DNA from 2 places in the Pseudomonas tolaasii NCPPB 2192 genome. Region 2 is predicted to be linked to the other one. Evidence: riboswitches for the same ligand, from Rfam matches in the RefSeq annotation. Region 2 holds a riboswitch; the other holds the start of a gene.

What was found. A riboswitch is a leader RNA that binds a small molecule or an ion and turns the genes downstream of it on or off. The one in region 2 is predicted to bind cobalamin.
Region 1: another riboswitch for cobalamin. It lies ahead of cobW (cobalamin biosynthesis protein CobW); the one in region 2 lies ahead of ATI14_RS17665 (ABC transporter substrate-binding protein).

What each region holds. Positions count from the first base shown of each region.
Region 1 covers NZ_PHHD01000001.1:5,431,891-5,439,570, forward strand. Annotated here, with positions in the region: gene cobN (cobaltochelatase subunit CobN) at 1-2,938, opposite strand, end outside; gene cobW (cobalamin biosynthesis protein CobW) at 2,942-4,009, opposite strand; cobalamin riboswitch at 4,102-4,301, opposite strand; cobalamin riboswitch at 4,694-4,901, shown strand; gene ATI14_RS24805 (CbtB domain-containing protein) at 4,995-5,183, shown strand; gene ATI14_RS24810 (CbtA family protein) at 5,195-5,899, shown strand; gene ATI14_RS24815 (cobalamin biosynthesis protein) at 5,896-6,288, shown strand; gene cobM (precorrin-4 C(11)-methyltransferase) at 6,357-7,103, shown strand; gene nfuA (Fe-S biogenesis protein NfuA) at 7,260-7,680, opposite strand, start outside.
Region 2 covers NZ_PHHD01000001.1:3,803,905-3,811,584, reverse strand. Annotated here, with positions in the region: gene ptrR (putrescine utilization regulator PtrR) at 1-533, opposite strand, end outside; gene ATI14_RS17675 (aldehyde dehydrogenase family protein) at 638-2,020, shown strand; gene ATI14_RS17670 (hypothetical protein) at 2,081-2,710, opposite strand; cobalamin riboswitch at 2,794-2,988, shown strand; gene ATI14_RS17665 (ABC transporter substrate-binding protein) at 3,104-4,114, shown strand; gene ATI14_RS17660 (FecCD family ABC transporter permease) at 4,111-5,115, shown strand; gene ATI14_RS17655 (ABC transporter ATP-binding protein) at 5,112-5,876, shown strand; gene ATI14_RS17650 (hypothetical protein) at 6,103-6,501, shown strand; gene ATI14_RS17645 (alpha/beta hydrolase fold domain-containing protein) at 6,479-7,426, opposite strand; gene tspO (tryptophan-rich sensory protein TspO) at 7,426-7,680, opposite strand, start outside.

The DNA of each region.
Region 1 (7,680 bases), 1.6 Mb from region 2:
CGGCCTGCACCGCCGCGTCAAACAGGCGGATCAGGTTGGCAAATGCATCACGGAAGAAACCCGAGACGCGCAGCGTCACGTCCACCCGCGGGCGGTCGAGCAAGCTGATCGGCAGGATCTCAAAATCATCCACCCGCTGGCTGCCCGTGGCCCACACCGGGCGCACCCCCATCAAGGCCATGGCCTGGGCGATGTCGTCGCCGCCGGTGCGCATGGTGGCGGTGCCCCACACCGACAGGCCGAGTTGGCGCAAATGGTCACCGTGGTCCTGCAAATGCCGTTCAAGAATCAGGTTGGCCGACTGGAAACCGATGCGCCATGCCGTGGTGGTGGGCAGGTTACGCACGTCCACCGTAAAAAAATTGCGCCCGGTGGGTAGCACGTCCAGGCGCCCACGGCTCGGCGCGCCACTGGGTCCGGCCGGCACAAAGCGTCCGCTCAGCGCATCCAGCAAACCGCGCATTTCCGCCGGGCCGCAGGCGTCCAGGCGCGGCGCCACGACGAAGCGCAGGCTTTCGATCACCGCTTTTACTGCTTCCCAGCCAGGTTCTTCCAACTGTTCCAGTGGCCCTTCGAGTGCCTGCTCGATCAAACGCGCCGCGTACAATTCCAGACGCTCGCGGGTATCGCCGGCGGTGCGCCACAGTTGTGCGTCGATCTTCTGCAATACATCGGGACGCCGCCCGGTCCAGGGTTCGGCCAACGCACAGTCCAACGGATCAAAGCCCAATTCAAAGGCCTTGGCGATCACTCGCAGCAAGCTCGACTGCGGGCCACGGCCATCGCCGCGCGGAATACGCAGCAGGGCCAGCAAGGTGTCGATGCGCAAGCGCCCCTCGGGCGATTCGCCGAAAACATGCAAGCCGTCGCGGATCTGCGACTCTTTCAAATCACACAAATACGTGTCGAGGCGCGGCAGCCAGACGGCGGCGTCGGCCTCGCTGTCCATCTCCAGTTCCCTGTCGATGCGGGTTTCGAGCACCAGCTTGAGAATGTCTTTTTGCAGCTCCAGGGCGCGGCGCGGGTCGAGCAATTGCGCCTCGTAATACTCGTCCGCCAACAATTCAAGGTTGCGCAGCGGGCCGTAGGTTTCGGCGCGGGTCAGCGGCGGCATCAAGTGGTCGATGATCACCGCCTGGGTACGACGCTTGGCCTGGGCGCCCTCGCCCGGGTCATTGACGATAAACGGGTATATGTTCGGCAAAGGCCCGAGCAGTGCATCCGGCCAGCAGTTTTCCGACAAGCCCACGCCCTTGCCCGGCAGCCATTCAAGGTTGCCGTGCTTGCCCACATGGATAACGCCATGGGCGCCATAGGTGTGGCGCAGCCAGAAATAAAACGCCAGGTAGCCATGGGGCGGCACCAGGTCCGGGTCGTGGTACACCGCACTGGCGTCCACCTGATAACCGCGCGCCGGCTGGATGCCGACAAATGTCAGGCCCAGCCGCAGGCCGGCGATCATCATGCGCCCATCGCGGCACATCGGGTCGTTGTGCGGCGCCCCCCAACGTGCAATCACCGCCTGGCGGTTGGCTTCGGGCAGACGCTTGAACATCGCCTCGTATTCATCCATGCCCAGGCTTTGGTGGCACGGGCGCAGGTCGAGGCTGTCCGGATCATTGGTGACGCCACCGAGCAAATCGTGGATCAGCGCAGTGCCGCTGGCCGGCAATTCACTGGGCACCGGGTAGCCTTCAGCTTGTAGCGCACGCAGGATATTCAGCGCCGCCGCCGGGGTATCCAGGCCCACGCCGTTGCCGATGCGGCCATCGCGGGTCGGGTAGTTGGCGAGGATCAGCGCGATGCGTTTTTGCGCGTTCGGCACCCGCGCCAACTCGACCCAACGCCGCGCCAGTTCGGCGACGAAATCCATACGTTCGGGCGCGGCGCGGTAGCACACCACGTCCGACTGGCTGCGCTCGCTGCGCCAGGCCAGGTCCTTGAAGCTGATCGGGCGGCTGATAATGCGCCCGTCCAGCTCCGGCAACGCAATGTGCATGGCCAGGTCGCGCGGGCCAAGGCCCTGCTCGCTGGCCTGCCAGCCGGGCTCGTTGTCCTGGGCGCAAATGGCCTGAATCACCGGAATATTGCGTCGAAACGGCCGTAAATGCGGCGCCTCGGGGCTCGACTGAGCGAAGCCGGTGGTGTTCAGAATCACCGCCGCCTGCACGTCATCCAGCCAATCCTCGACCACCGTCAGGCAGCCGGGCTCTTTCAAACTGGCCACCGCAATCGGCAGCGGGTTAAGGCCCGCCGCCTGCAAGCGCTGGCAGAACACATCGATAAAACCGGTATTGGCCGCCTGCAAATGGGAGCGGTAGAACAGCACAGCGGCCACGGGAAACGCAGGGTTCCAGTCCGTTTGCCAGTCATTGAGGCGCGGGTTGGCGCTTTGCGGATGATAAATCGCCGTGCGCGGCAAGGTTTGCGGCTCGGCCCAGGCGTAATCGCGGCCCAGAAAACCACTGGCCAGGCAGCGATAAAAATCCAGCGCGTTGCCCATGCCGCCCTGACGCAGGAAATGCCACAGGCGGTCGCGCACCTCCACGCCCACGGTGCTCAGGCTGCTGAGTTCCGGGTCCGGGCGATCGTCCCCCGGCACCAGAATCAGCTGCACGCCGCGCTCGGCCAGCTCCACCAGACGCTCAATGCCGTAGCGCCAATAGCCGATGCCGCCGTGCAGCGAAATCAGGATGACCCTGGCGTGGCGTAGCACTTCATCGACGTACAGGTCGACCGATGCATGGTTCTGCACCTGCATCGGGTTGGCCAGGCGAAAGCTGGGGTAATCGTCAGGCAACTGCCGGGCGGCTTCGGCCAGCAGCGCCAGGCTCGAATCACCGCTGCACAGGATCACCAGCTCTGCGGGGGTTTGGCCCAGGTCGGCAATATTGTCGTCCGAGACGAAACCGCCGGGCTGGGTCCTGAGCAGGTGCATGGGTTAAACGCTGAGCGCAGCGCGCAGTTGCGCTTCAAGGCCTGCCGCGTCCAGTTCCTGACCGATCAACACCAGGCGCGTGGTGCGCGCTTCGTCCGCGCCCCAGGCGCGGTCGAAGTGCTTGTCGAAACGCGTGCCCACGCCCTGGATCAGCAAGCGCATCGGCTTGTTCGGAATCGCGGCAAAGCCTTTGACGCGCAGGATGCCGTGTTGCACCACCAGTTGGGTCAGGGCGTCGAGCAGCAGTGCTTCGTCGGCTTGCGGCAGGTCGATGGAAATGGAGTCGAAGGCATCGTGGTCGTGATCATGGTCGTCGTCACCGTCGTGGTGATGATCGTGATGGCTGTGACGACCGTCGATGTGCTCTTCAGAGCCGGCGCCCAGGCCAATCAGCACGTCCAGCGGCAGGCGACCGCTGCTGGCTTCGATGATTTTCACGGCTGGCGGCAGCTCTTCGGCGACTTCGAGGCGCACGCGGGCCAGGTCTTCGGGGCTGATCAGGTCGGTTTTGTTGAGAATCACCAGGTCGGCGCTGGCCAGTTGGTCGGCGAACAACTCGTGCAGCGGCGATTCGTGGTCCAGGTTCGGGTCGAGTTTGCGCTGGGCGTCGACTTGATCCGGGAACGCCGCGAAGGTGCCCGCAGCCACCGCCGGGCTGTCGACCACGGTGATCACCGCGTCAACGGTGCAGGCGCTGCGGATTTCCGGCCACTGGAAGGCCTGAACCAAAGGTTTTGGCAGGGCCAGGCCCGAGGTTTCGATAAGAATGTGATCGAGGTCGCCGCGACGGGCCACCAGTTCGCGCATCACCGGGAAGAACTCTTCCTGCACGGTGCAGCACAGGCAGCCGTTGGCCAACTCGTACACGCGGCCATTGGCTTCTTCTTCGGTGCAACCGATGGAGCATTGCTTGAGGATTTCGCCATCAATGCCCAGCTCGCCGAACTCATTGACGATCACCGCAATGCGACGGCCCTGGGCGTTGTCGAGCATGTGCCGCAGCAGGGTGGTTTTGCCCGAACCGAGGAAGCCGGTAACGATGGTGACGGGGAGTTTGGCCAGTGTTTTCATCGGATGCCCTTGAGGGCGGGCATACGGGACGACAAGCCCTGCGACGGCGCGCAGGGGCTGATTTCGTCACCGGATCACCCCGCCCGGTTGAATTGAAATTCGGTTGCGAGGCAGGTCTCCTGGCTTGGGGCTTGCAGGTCTTGCGACCGGCGCTGATTGCGCCTTCCCGCCGATTTGGCAGTGGCGTGGCAGTCAGCTCAACCCTTTACAGTTGCGGGGGCAGCCGCGGCTTGGACCGCGTTCCCTTCTTAGCTCCGGCCTGAGTCGGAGAACCTCGAGGGTGCAAGGCTACGCAGTGCTTGGGGGATGGTCAATGATGGGGTTTGGGTTGTGTACACATCCGTTGCTGCGGTTGCGGCCACCTGCGGACCGCGCTCCCCCAGAAAATGAATATCCAGCGGTGGGAGCGGGCTTGCCCGCGTAAGCGGAGTGCCAGCCCGCATCTATGTCGCTGCCAGACCGCCTTCGCGGGCAAGCCCGCTCCCACATTTTTGACTGTGCTCGGCTTTTCTTTTCTGTCGGAGTTGAGCTCCCGCACCGAAGCGTTTTTGCTTCGCACCACTCAGACCGCCGTGCTTTTGCTTCTGTAAGAGCGGAACCCCTATCAGCCGCTACTCAAGAAACGGATAGGTACACCTACCAAAAACACATCCCGAATTGACTCACCTCCCACCCCCATGCTCTCCTACACCTCTTGTTTCGGGTGCCCTGCAAAGGGTGAAACGGGAAACCGGTGCGTCATAGCGATATGACCAGTCCGGTGCTGCCCCCGCAACGGTAAGCGAGCGAAGCGTCATTGCCACTGTGCGCAGGCATGGGAAGGCGATGCTTTCAGGACTCTCTCAAGAGCCCCCTCGCAAGCCCGGAGACCGGCCCGAAAATCAGATAACAAACCCGCGGTGGGCGGGCGCTGTTCGAACCCTGCGTGCCCGGCTCGCGGGGTTTTCATGCGCCTGCGTCACCCTGAAACCCGAAGGGACGCGCCATGTCGATCATCAGCAGCACCTCGCACACCGCCAGCACCACTTCCACCCTGAGCCAACGCCTGACCGCCGCCATCGGTGCGTCGATCCTCGGCGCGTGCCTGGTGTATTTCGCCGGTTTCTCGCACATCGAAGCGGTGCACAACGCCGCCCACGATACCCGCCACAGCGCCGCGTTCCCGTGCCACTGAGACCTGCCGACATGATCAAGCGTATTGCCCAGACCGCAGGTTTCACCGGCTTGCTGGCCGCCCTGCTGCTGACCCTGCTGCAAAGCTTTTGGGTCGCCCCGCTGATTTTGCAGGCGGAAACCTTTGAAAACGCCTCGCCAGCCGCCGAAGTCGCCCATGAACACGCCGACGGTGCTGCTGCGCACACTCACGACGCCGAAGCCTGGGAGCCTGAAGATGGCTGGCAGCGCGTGCTGTCGACCACCGGCGGCAACCTGGTGGTGGCCGTAGGTTTTGCGCTGATGCTGGCCGGTCTTTACACGCTTCGCGCGCCCACTCGCACCGCTCAAGGTTTGCTGTGGGGCCTGGCCGGTTATGCGACGTTCGTGCTCGCGCCAACCTTGGGTCTGCCACCTGAATTGCCGGGCACCGCTGCCGCTGACCTGGCCCAACGCCAGATCTGGTGGATCGGCACCGCGGCCTCGACCGCCGTCGGTATCGCACTGTTGGTGTTCGGTCGCAACTGGCTGCTGAAAATCCTGGGCGTGGCGATTCTGGCCGTGCCACACGTGATCGGCGCGCCGCAGCCGGAAGTGCATTCGATGCTGGCGCCCGAAGCGCTGGAAGCGCAGTTCAAGATTGCCTCCCAATTGACCAACGTGGCGTTCTGGCTGGCCCTGGGCCTGATCAGCGCCTGGCTGTTTCGCCGCCATCGCGACGGTCAATACTCGGTATGACCCTGGTGGTCGGCCTGGGCTGCCAGCGCGGCTGTGATGTTCACACCTTGCTGGCGCTGTTTGAAACCGCCCTCGCCGAGGGCGGCATTGAATGTCGGCGCGTGACCGCATTGGCCAGTATTGATCGAAAAAGGGATGAGCCGGGGCTGATCGCCCTGGCGCAACGGCTGAATCTGCCTTTGGAATGTTTCAGTGCCGAACAACTGGCGCCCTACGCAGACCGCCTGAGTCACAAGTCCGATGTGGCTTTCGCCCATACCGGCTGTTACGGCATCGCCGAAAGCGCCGCATTGGCCCTCGCCGAACAACTCGGCAATGCCCCCGCCCGCCTGCTGATCACCCGGAAAAACACCGCCCAGGCCACCTTTGCATTGGCATGCGCCGGCTAAAATCCCGATAATCAGCGCGCTCGATCATGAGCAATCTTCATGCTCGCACGTTTTTTACAGGAATTCCCATGACCGTCTACTTCATCGGCGCCGGCCCCGGCGACCCGGAATTGATCACCGTCAAAGGCCAGCGGCTGATCCGCAGTTGCCCCGTGATCATCTACGCCGGCTCGCTGGTACCCGCAGCGGTACTGGAAGGCCATCAAGCGGAACAGGTGGTCAACAGCGCCGAATTGCACCTGGAGCAGATCATCGACCTGATCAAGGTCGCCCACGCCAAGGGCCAGGATGTGGCGCGCGTGCACTCCGGCGACCCGAGCCTGTATGGGGCGATCGGCGAGCAAATTCGTTATCTGCGCGAGTTGGGCATTCCCTTTCAGATCATCCCCGGCGTCACGGCGGTTGCCGCCTGCGCTGCACTGCTGGAAGCCGAACTGACCTTGCCGGACATCGCCCAAAGCGTGATCCTGACGCGCTACGCCGGCAAAACAAACATGCCGACCGGCGAGGAATTTGGCAGCCTGGCGCAGCACGGCACGACCATGGCGATTCATTTGGGCGTTAGCCACCTGGAGAAAATCGTCGCCGAGTTGCTGCCGCATTACGGTGCGGATTGCCCGATTGCCGTGGTGCACCGGGCAACCTGGCCGGATCAGGATTTCGCGATCGGCACACTGGCGGATATCGCAGATAAGGTCGCGGCCAAGGGGTTTCGGCGCACGGCACTGATCATCGTGGGCCGGGTGCTGGCGGATGACAGTTTCAGCGAGTCTTCGCTGTATCGAGCAGGTCATGCGCACCTCTACCGGCCTTGAACACATGCCGAAGGCAATGCAATACCCTGTGGGAGCAGGCTTGCCAGCTCCCACAGTTGATCTGTTTTGTTAGATAAATCCTGTAAGACATTAATTTTAAAGCATAAAAAACGGCGCTCACGGGGCGCCGTTTTTTGTTTGCAGTGAACACCTTACTCAGTAGTAGGCGTTTTCTTTCTGCGTGTGGTCGGTCACGTCGCGTACGCCCTTGAGCTCCGGAATACGCTCGAGCAAGGTACGCTCGATGCCTTCGCGCAGGGTCACGTCCGCCTGGCCGCAGCCCTGGCAGCCGCCGCCGAATTTCAACACGGCGATGCCGTCATCCACCACGTCGATCAAGCTGACCTGGCCGCCATGACTGGCCAGACCCGGGTTGATCTCGGTTTGCAGATAGTAATTGATGCGCTCGTTGACCGGGCTGTCGGCGTTGACGTTCGGCACCTTGGCGTTTGGCGCCTTGATGGTCAACTGGCCGCCCATGCGGTCGGTGGCGTAGTCGACCACGGCGTCGTCGAGGAAGGCTTCGCTGAAGGCATCGATGTACGCGGTGAAGCTTTTCAGCCCCAGGGCGGTGTCT
Region 2 (7,680 bases):
TGGCCCCGAGTAATGGGTGCGTGATGCAGAGGCGCAATCACCACCATCTCCTCTTCAAACACCGCGACCCCTTCCAGTGTGGCGTGCAACAACGGCCCGTCAACGAACGCCGCCGTCAGCCGCCCCGACAACACGCCCTCGATCATCGTGCCGGACGGTCCGGTGCTCAAGTCCAGCTCGACCTTGGTGTGCTTCTGGTTATACGCCGCCAGCAGCGCCGGGATGCGCACCGCCGCCGTGCTCTCCAGCGAGCCCAGTGCAAAGGCGCCCTGGGGTTCCTCCCCCGCCACCGTGGCGCGGGCTTCCTGTACCAGGTCGAGAATGCGCCGCGCATAGCCGAGGAAATTCCACCCGGCCGGAGACAGACGCAGGCGGCTCTTCTCGCGGATGAACAATTCCACGCCAAGGTCCTGCTCCAGTTGCTTGATGCGCGTGGTCAGGTTCGACGGCACGCGATGAATCAACTGCGCGGCGGCGCTGATGCTGCCTTGCTCGGCAACGGCCTTGAAAATTTCCAGTTGCACCAGGTCCAAATCATTCTCCAATCGTGAACGTATTGCTTAATATTATTCAGTTTCCAGAAAAGAGATAGCCCCGTACGCTGAACGCAACTTAAATCACTCAGCAGGACGGTGTCATGAACGCGACTACCCACGCCCTCTCGATCAACCCGGCCAATGGCGAAACCGTCGGCAGCTACCCGTACGAAACCGATTTGCAGCTGGACGCCACCCTCAACCGTGCCACTGGCGCCTTCCGCACCTGGCGCCGCCAGCCGGTGAGCCAACGCGCAGAACGGTTGCTGGCCCTGGCCACCGCCCTGCGTGAACAAGCTGAAGACATGGCGCAAATGATCACCCTGGAAATGGGCAAACCCATCGCCCAGGCCCGCGCCGAAATCGAAAAATGCGCCTTGCTCAGCGAGTGGTACGCCACCCACGGCCCGGCCATGCTCGCCCCGGAGCCGACGTTGGTCGATAACGGCAGCGCCCACATCGAATATCGCCCGCTGGGCCCGATCCTTGCCGTGATGCCGTGGAACTTCCCGGTCTGGCAAGTGTTGCGTGGCGCCGTGCCAACCCTGCTCGCCGGCAATACCTACGTGCTCAAACACGCCCCGAACGTGATGGGCAGCGCCTACCTGATCCAGCAAGCGTTTCAGAAAGCCGGCTTTGCCGAAGGCATCTTTGAAGTGATCAATGTGACCACTGACGGAGTGTCCAAAGCCATCGACGACCCCCGCATTGCCGCCGTCACCCTCACCGGCAGCGTGCGCGCCGGTATCGCCATTGGCTCCCAGGCCGGTGCCGCGCTGAAAAAATGCGTGCTGGAACTGGGCGGCTCCGACCCGTTCATCGTGCTCAACGACGCCGACCTCGACGCCGCTGTCCAAGCCGCCCTGATCGGCCGTTTCCAGAACAGCGGCCAGGTCTGCGCCGCCGCCAAACGCCTGATCATCGAAGCCGGCGTGGCCGAAGCCTTCACCGCCAAATTCCTCGAAGCCAGCCGTGCCCTGGTGATGGGCGACCCGACCTCGACAGACACCTACGTCGGCCCGATGGCGCGCTTCGACCTGCGTGACGAGCTGCATGGCCAGGTCCAGGCCACCCTGAAAGAAGGCGCGACCCTGCTGCTGGGCGGCAACAAGGTTCCCGGCGCCGGCAACTACTACGAGCCCACCGTACTGGCAGGCGTCACCGACCAGATGACGTCGTTCAAACAGGAACTGTTCGGCCCGGTCGCCTCGATCATCGTCGCCCGCGACGCCGACCACGCCGTGGCACTGGCCAACGACAGCGAATTCGGCCTGACCGCCAGCATCTTCACTGCCGATGCGGCGAAGGCACGTGACATTGCAGACCAACTGGAAACCGGCGGGATCTTCGTCAACGCCTTTAGCGTGTCCGACCCTCGTGTAGCGTTTGGAGGTGTGAAAAAGAGTGGTTTCGGGCGGGAATTGTCGCACTTCGGCGTGCGGGAATTCTGCAATGCGCAGACGGTATGGCTGGATCGCAAATAACCTCAAACAGGCCTTGCGTGGCGAGGGAAGCTCTCCCTCGCCATGTGTCACAGGCTCACGTCACTTCTTGACCGGCGCATCCCAGCAATCGGGTTTGCGCGCACACACGCCGAACTGCCGGTCCATCAATGCCATACGGTTCAGGTGCGCATCGGTAGCGCCTTTGAACGACTGCTCGCTGGTCGTAATGTAGTTCACCATGCGGTCGCTCATCCGCGCATTCAATTGGCTTCGGGTATTGGCATCTACCGCCTGAGGGTGGGTGGCCAAGGCCTGCAGCGTCGAATCACTCATACGGCTCAACTCATCGCGATAGGCCTGCGTGTACTGCTCGCGCGCCGCATCGTGCTGGTGATTCAGGTCATATTGCATCGCCTCCAGGTTTTGCTTGTAGAGCGACCAGTAGCTGTCCGGCAATACTCCGCCATCCTGTTTGCGCAAGCGGGCGATGCGCTCATCGTTGCTTACCGGAGCTTTCAACACGGGCTTGAGCGATGAAACCACCACCGGGTCCTGCTGGATGATCTGGTCGATCCACCCCGCCCGCGCAGGGCTCGAGGCCAGCGGCTGGCCCAGGGCTTCAAGCTTTACAGGGGCAACCGGCGCAGGCGGTGCCACGGACTGGGCACAGCCCGAAAGCAGCAATACAGCCGACAAGTGAGTCAGCGCAACAACATGGCGAAACTGCATAAGCTCTCCATGAGCAAGGGGCATGAACGCGGCAGATGATATTACTAAGCCACCTTCGAGAAACTCCCCTCACTGACACTAATCGACTACCATACCGCGCCGGTTCCCAAACGGGACTAATAGGGAATTCGAAGCGCAACCCTTCGCGCCAATCGAAACTGCCCCCGCAACTGTAGGTGCCGAGCCTGCTCCCCAAACGCCACTGAGCCTTGCTCGGGAAGGCCGGAGCGTGGCGACGACGCATCAGTCAGGAGACCTGCCGGCCCAGCGTTATCACTGACCGGCGGGGTGTCCGGGAAGGACGTCCTCGCCTGCCTCACACGCAGCCATCGAGGGTGTGTTTCCGAACCGTACCTCTCCCGTTTCACTTACGGTTCTCACGGAGATCGCCCCATGCTGCCACGCGTTACCGCCCTGCTCGCAGGCGTTGGCTTCTGCACACTTGCCCAGGCTGCGCCCACTCAATACCCGCTCACCGTGCAGAACTGCGGCAGCGCGGTGACCTTCCAGCAGGCGCCGGCACGCAGCGTGACCATCGGCCAGGCCGCCACCGAAATGCTCTACGCCCTGGGCGTGGCCGATAAAGTGGTCGGCACGTCGCTGTGGTTCAACAACGTGCTGCCACAGTTCAAGGCGCAAAACGACAAGATCGAACGCCTGGCCGACAACGAGCCCAGCTTTGAAGCCGTGATCGCCAAGCGCCCGCAACTGGTGGCCGCCGAGCTGGAATGGGTGGTCGGCCCACAAGGTGTGGTCGGCACCCGCGAGCAATTTCACGAACTGAAGATTCCCACCTACCTGCTGCCCTCAGACTGCGAAGGCAAAGACAACCTGGTCGGCGCCGACGGCACGCGCCTTGAGCCGTTCCATATCGAAACCATCTATAAAAGCATCCGCCAGCTTGCCGAGATTTTTGACGTGCAGGACCGCGGCCAGCAATTGAACGACGAACTCAAGGCACGCCTGGCCAAATCCGTCGCCACCGCACACGGCAAAGGCCTCAAACAGGCCAGCGCCTTGGTGTGGTTCTCCAGTTCCGAAATGGCCAGCGACCCTTACGTTGCGGGCCATAAGGGCATCCCCGAGTTCATGCTGGAAACCCTCGGCCTGTCCAACGTGGTGCAATCCGACGAAGAGTGGCCCGCCGTCGGCTGGGAAACCATCGCCAAGGCCAACCCGACCTTCCTGGTGATCGCGCGCATGGACCGCCGCCGCTACCCCGCCGACGACCATGAAAAGAAACTTGCCTTCCTGCGCAGCGACCCGGTGACCCGTAACATGGACGCCGTGAAAAACAACCGCATCATCATTCTCGACGCCCTCGCGTTACAGGCCAGCATCCGCATGTTCGAGGGCCTTGAGCAACTGGCCACGGCCATCGACGGCTACGACCTGCCCAAATGATACGCACCCTGCTCGCCCTCGCCTTGCTGCTGGCGGCCGTGCTGGCTGGCGTGGCCATCGGCGAAACCGCCATCTCGCCGCAGGTGGTGCTGCAAGTGCTGGCCAACAAGCTGTGGGCCGCCGGTTATGCGCTTGACCCGATCGACGAAGGCGTGGTCTGGAACTACCGCCTGACCCGCGCTCTGGTGGCCGCCGCGTGCGGGGCCGGGCTGGCGACGTGCGGGGTGATCCTGCAGTCGCTGCTGCGCAACCCGTTGGCGGATCCATACTTGCTGGGCATCAGCGCCGGGGCGTCCACCGGCGCGGTGTTGGTGGCGCTGATCGGCGTGGGCGGCGGTTTGATTTCGCTATCGGCGGGAGCGTTTGTCGGCGCCATGGCCGCGTTTGCGCTGGTGATTCTGCTGGCGCGGGCCAGCGGTTCCAACAGCGGTACCGGGCAGATCATCCTCGCGGGTATCGCCGGCTCGCAGCTGTTCAACGCGCTCACCGCGTTCCTGATCACCAAGTCCGCCAGCTCCGAACAGGCGCGCGGCATCATGTTCTGGCTGCTGGGCAACCTCAGCGGCGTGCGCTGGCCGTCGGTGTGGCTGGCGGTGCCGGTGGCGGTCGCCGGTTTGGCGGTGTGCCTGTGGCACCGTCGCGCGCTGGATGCGTTCACCTTCGGCACGGATTCGGCGGCCTCGTTGGGCATTCCGGTGCGCCGCGTGCAGCTGGTATTGGTGGGATGCGCAGCGCTCGTGACGGCGGTGATGGTGTCGATTGTCGGCTCCATCGGCTTTGTCGGGCTGGTGATTCCCCATGCCGCGCGCCTGTTGCTTGGCACCGGGCATTCACGCTTGCTGCCGGCCAGCGCCCTGGGCGGCGCGCTGTTTCTGATTGCCGCTGATGTGCTGTCGCGCACGCTGATCAAGGGCCAGGTAATTCCGGTCGGCGTGGTCACCGCGCTGGTCGGCGCGCCGGTGTTTGCACTGATACTCATCGGCCGGAGGAATGCGCGATGAGCGTGCTCAGTTGCCATGGGCTGGGCTTCAAGGTACGTGACGCCGAGTTGCTGCGCGGTATTCACCTGACGGTTGAAACGGGCGAAACCCTTGGGATTGTCGGGCCGAACGGCTCCGGCAAATCCACCCTGCTCAAACTGCTGGCAGGCCTGCGGACTCCAGCCTCCGGCGAAGTGCTGTTGGGCGGCCAGCGCCTGGGTGATTTGTCCCGCCGAGCCATCGCACAGCAACTGGCCGTGGTGGAACAGCAGGCCGACACCGACGACGCCATTCGTGTGTTCGACGCCGTGGCGCTGGGCCGCACACCGTGGCTGTCGGCGCTGAGCCCGTGGTCGAGCGAAGACCACGCCATCGTGCGCCAGGCCTTGCACGACGTGGACGCCACTCACCTGAGCCAGCGCGCCTGGCGCAGCCTCTCCGGCGGCGAACGCCAACGCGTGCACATCGCCCGTGCACTGGCACAACGGCCGCAGATTCTGCTGTTGGATGAGCCGACCAATCACCTGGACATTCAGCATCAACTGGGGATTTTGAAAGGCGTGCAGGGCTTGCCCGTAACCACCTTGATCGCCTTGCATGACCTGAACCAGGCGCTGACGTGTGATCGCCTTGCGGTGCTGGACCGCGGCAGCATGGTGGCGCTGGGCAAGCCACTGGAAGTGCTGACGCCTGAGCGCTTGCGCGACACGTTTGGCGTGCAGGCGCATTACCTGACAGACCCATTTGACGGTGCGCAGATTCTGCGGCTGCGCCCTATCTGACAGATCAAGCGCAAATCCGCGTGGGAGCTGGCTCCCACACGGGATGGGTGGTGTTTGGAAAAACACTGTCCGCAGGGTCCTCGCGCCGGGCACTCTCTCACCCGCGATGAAGATCAAAGGTGGGAGCTGGCTTGCCTGCAGAGGCGGTGGCATTGAGCCTATACACGTGCAAACCTGTGCGGCATCAGCTAAACCTCACTGAACCCCGTCACGGAAGACTTCAACAATGATCAATGCAAAAGCGTTGTTCAGTGTTTGCCATGAAAGCGGCTGGCGCTGCGTTCACCTGTTCCTGCAATCCAGAAAGCAAGACTTTTACCTGACTATGGAACAAGGCAGTACGGGCAACTTCCACCTTTTTATAAAGGCCGCAGACGCCCCCAGGTTGTCAGCTTTTTTTACGGCTTCAGCTCCGGGGTGCGTGGTGAAGTGGAAACCTGCCCGCTTCATCTGGAACCGGCTATCACTGGTAAAAAGCAAAAAGCCTGGCGAAATCCATCTGCGCATCCTTTACGTAACCCCCATTTCCTTGCGGTTCACTTCTGCCCCTTTCCCGATGGAGAAACTGGTCCAGCTTGGCTTGGCCTGGCAGGCGTTGTTGGTCAGCCATCAAGAGCAGGCGTGAGCATTTTCCGAGTGATCCACTGGTGGTTGTAAGCCAATACACTGGCGCCCAGCGACACCGGAAAATGGATAAACCCATGGGCTGCCTCCGGCAGCAAATAGGCCTCGGCCTGCGGCCAACGCTCAGCCAGCAGCAGCGTGTCATCCTTCAACGGGTCCAGGTCGCCCACGAACATCAACGCCGGCGGCAGGTCGGTGAAGTCGCCATACAAGGGTGACAGCGGCGGTTGCCGACGCTGCTCATCACTCAAACCCGGCGTCAGCAGTTGCAACGCTGCGACCATTCCCGGCCCGTCCAGCAGCAACGTATCCGGCCTCGCCATGCGCACGCTGGGAGTGCCAGCCAGATCGTATACGCCGTAATACAGCACCGCCCCGCAAACCCGCGCGAGCAATTGTGGCCATTGCTTGAGCGCCAGCAAGGTCGCCGCCGCCAGATGCCCGCCCGCCGACTCGCCGACGACGATCACCGGTAAATCAGCAAACTCCGTCTCACTCAGCAACCAGCGTGCAGCCGCCAAACAGTCTTCCATCAGCCCCTCAACCGGCGTGTCGATTGCCAACCGATAATCCACTGACACCACGGCGACGTCGCAGGCCTGCACCATGCCCAGGTTCAGGTCATCGTCCATCTGCGCGTTGCCGATCACCCAGCCGCCACCATGGATGTCCAGCACCACACCCTTGGGTTTGCCTTGCGGGCGCAGGATGCGCACCGGCACTTGCACGCCGCCTGCGCTGATCAATCGGGTTTGCGCCGCAACAGGTTTCCTGACCTTTTGGCTGACGCGCAGCAGCGCCTGGATCAAACGCGGCGTAATGCGGTTACTACGGATCCTGAAGCGCGGCATCCACGCGAGTTTTTTGTTGAATGCGCGCATCTGCGCCAGCTCGGGCTCGCTGGCAGGCCAAGGTCTATGGGCCATCAGCGGTTATTGCGCAAAATCGAAAAATTCAAGGCTGCCGCTACACTCAGCCACGCCAGGTACGGAAACAGAATCAACCCGGTGATCAAATCCAGGCGAACGGCCAGCACCACCATGGTCGCCACGGTCACCCAGAGCAGCGTGATCACCAGCATTGCCGCGAAGATGCGGTGCGCGCCGAAGAACACCGGCGTCCACAGTGTATTCAACGCGATTTGCGCCGCCCATAACGCCAGCACGATCTGGCTGTCCGG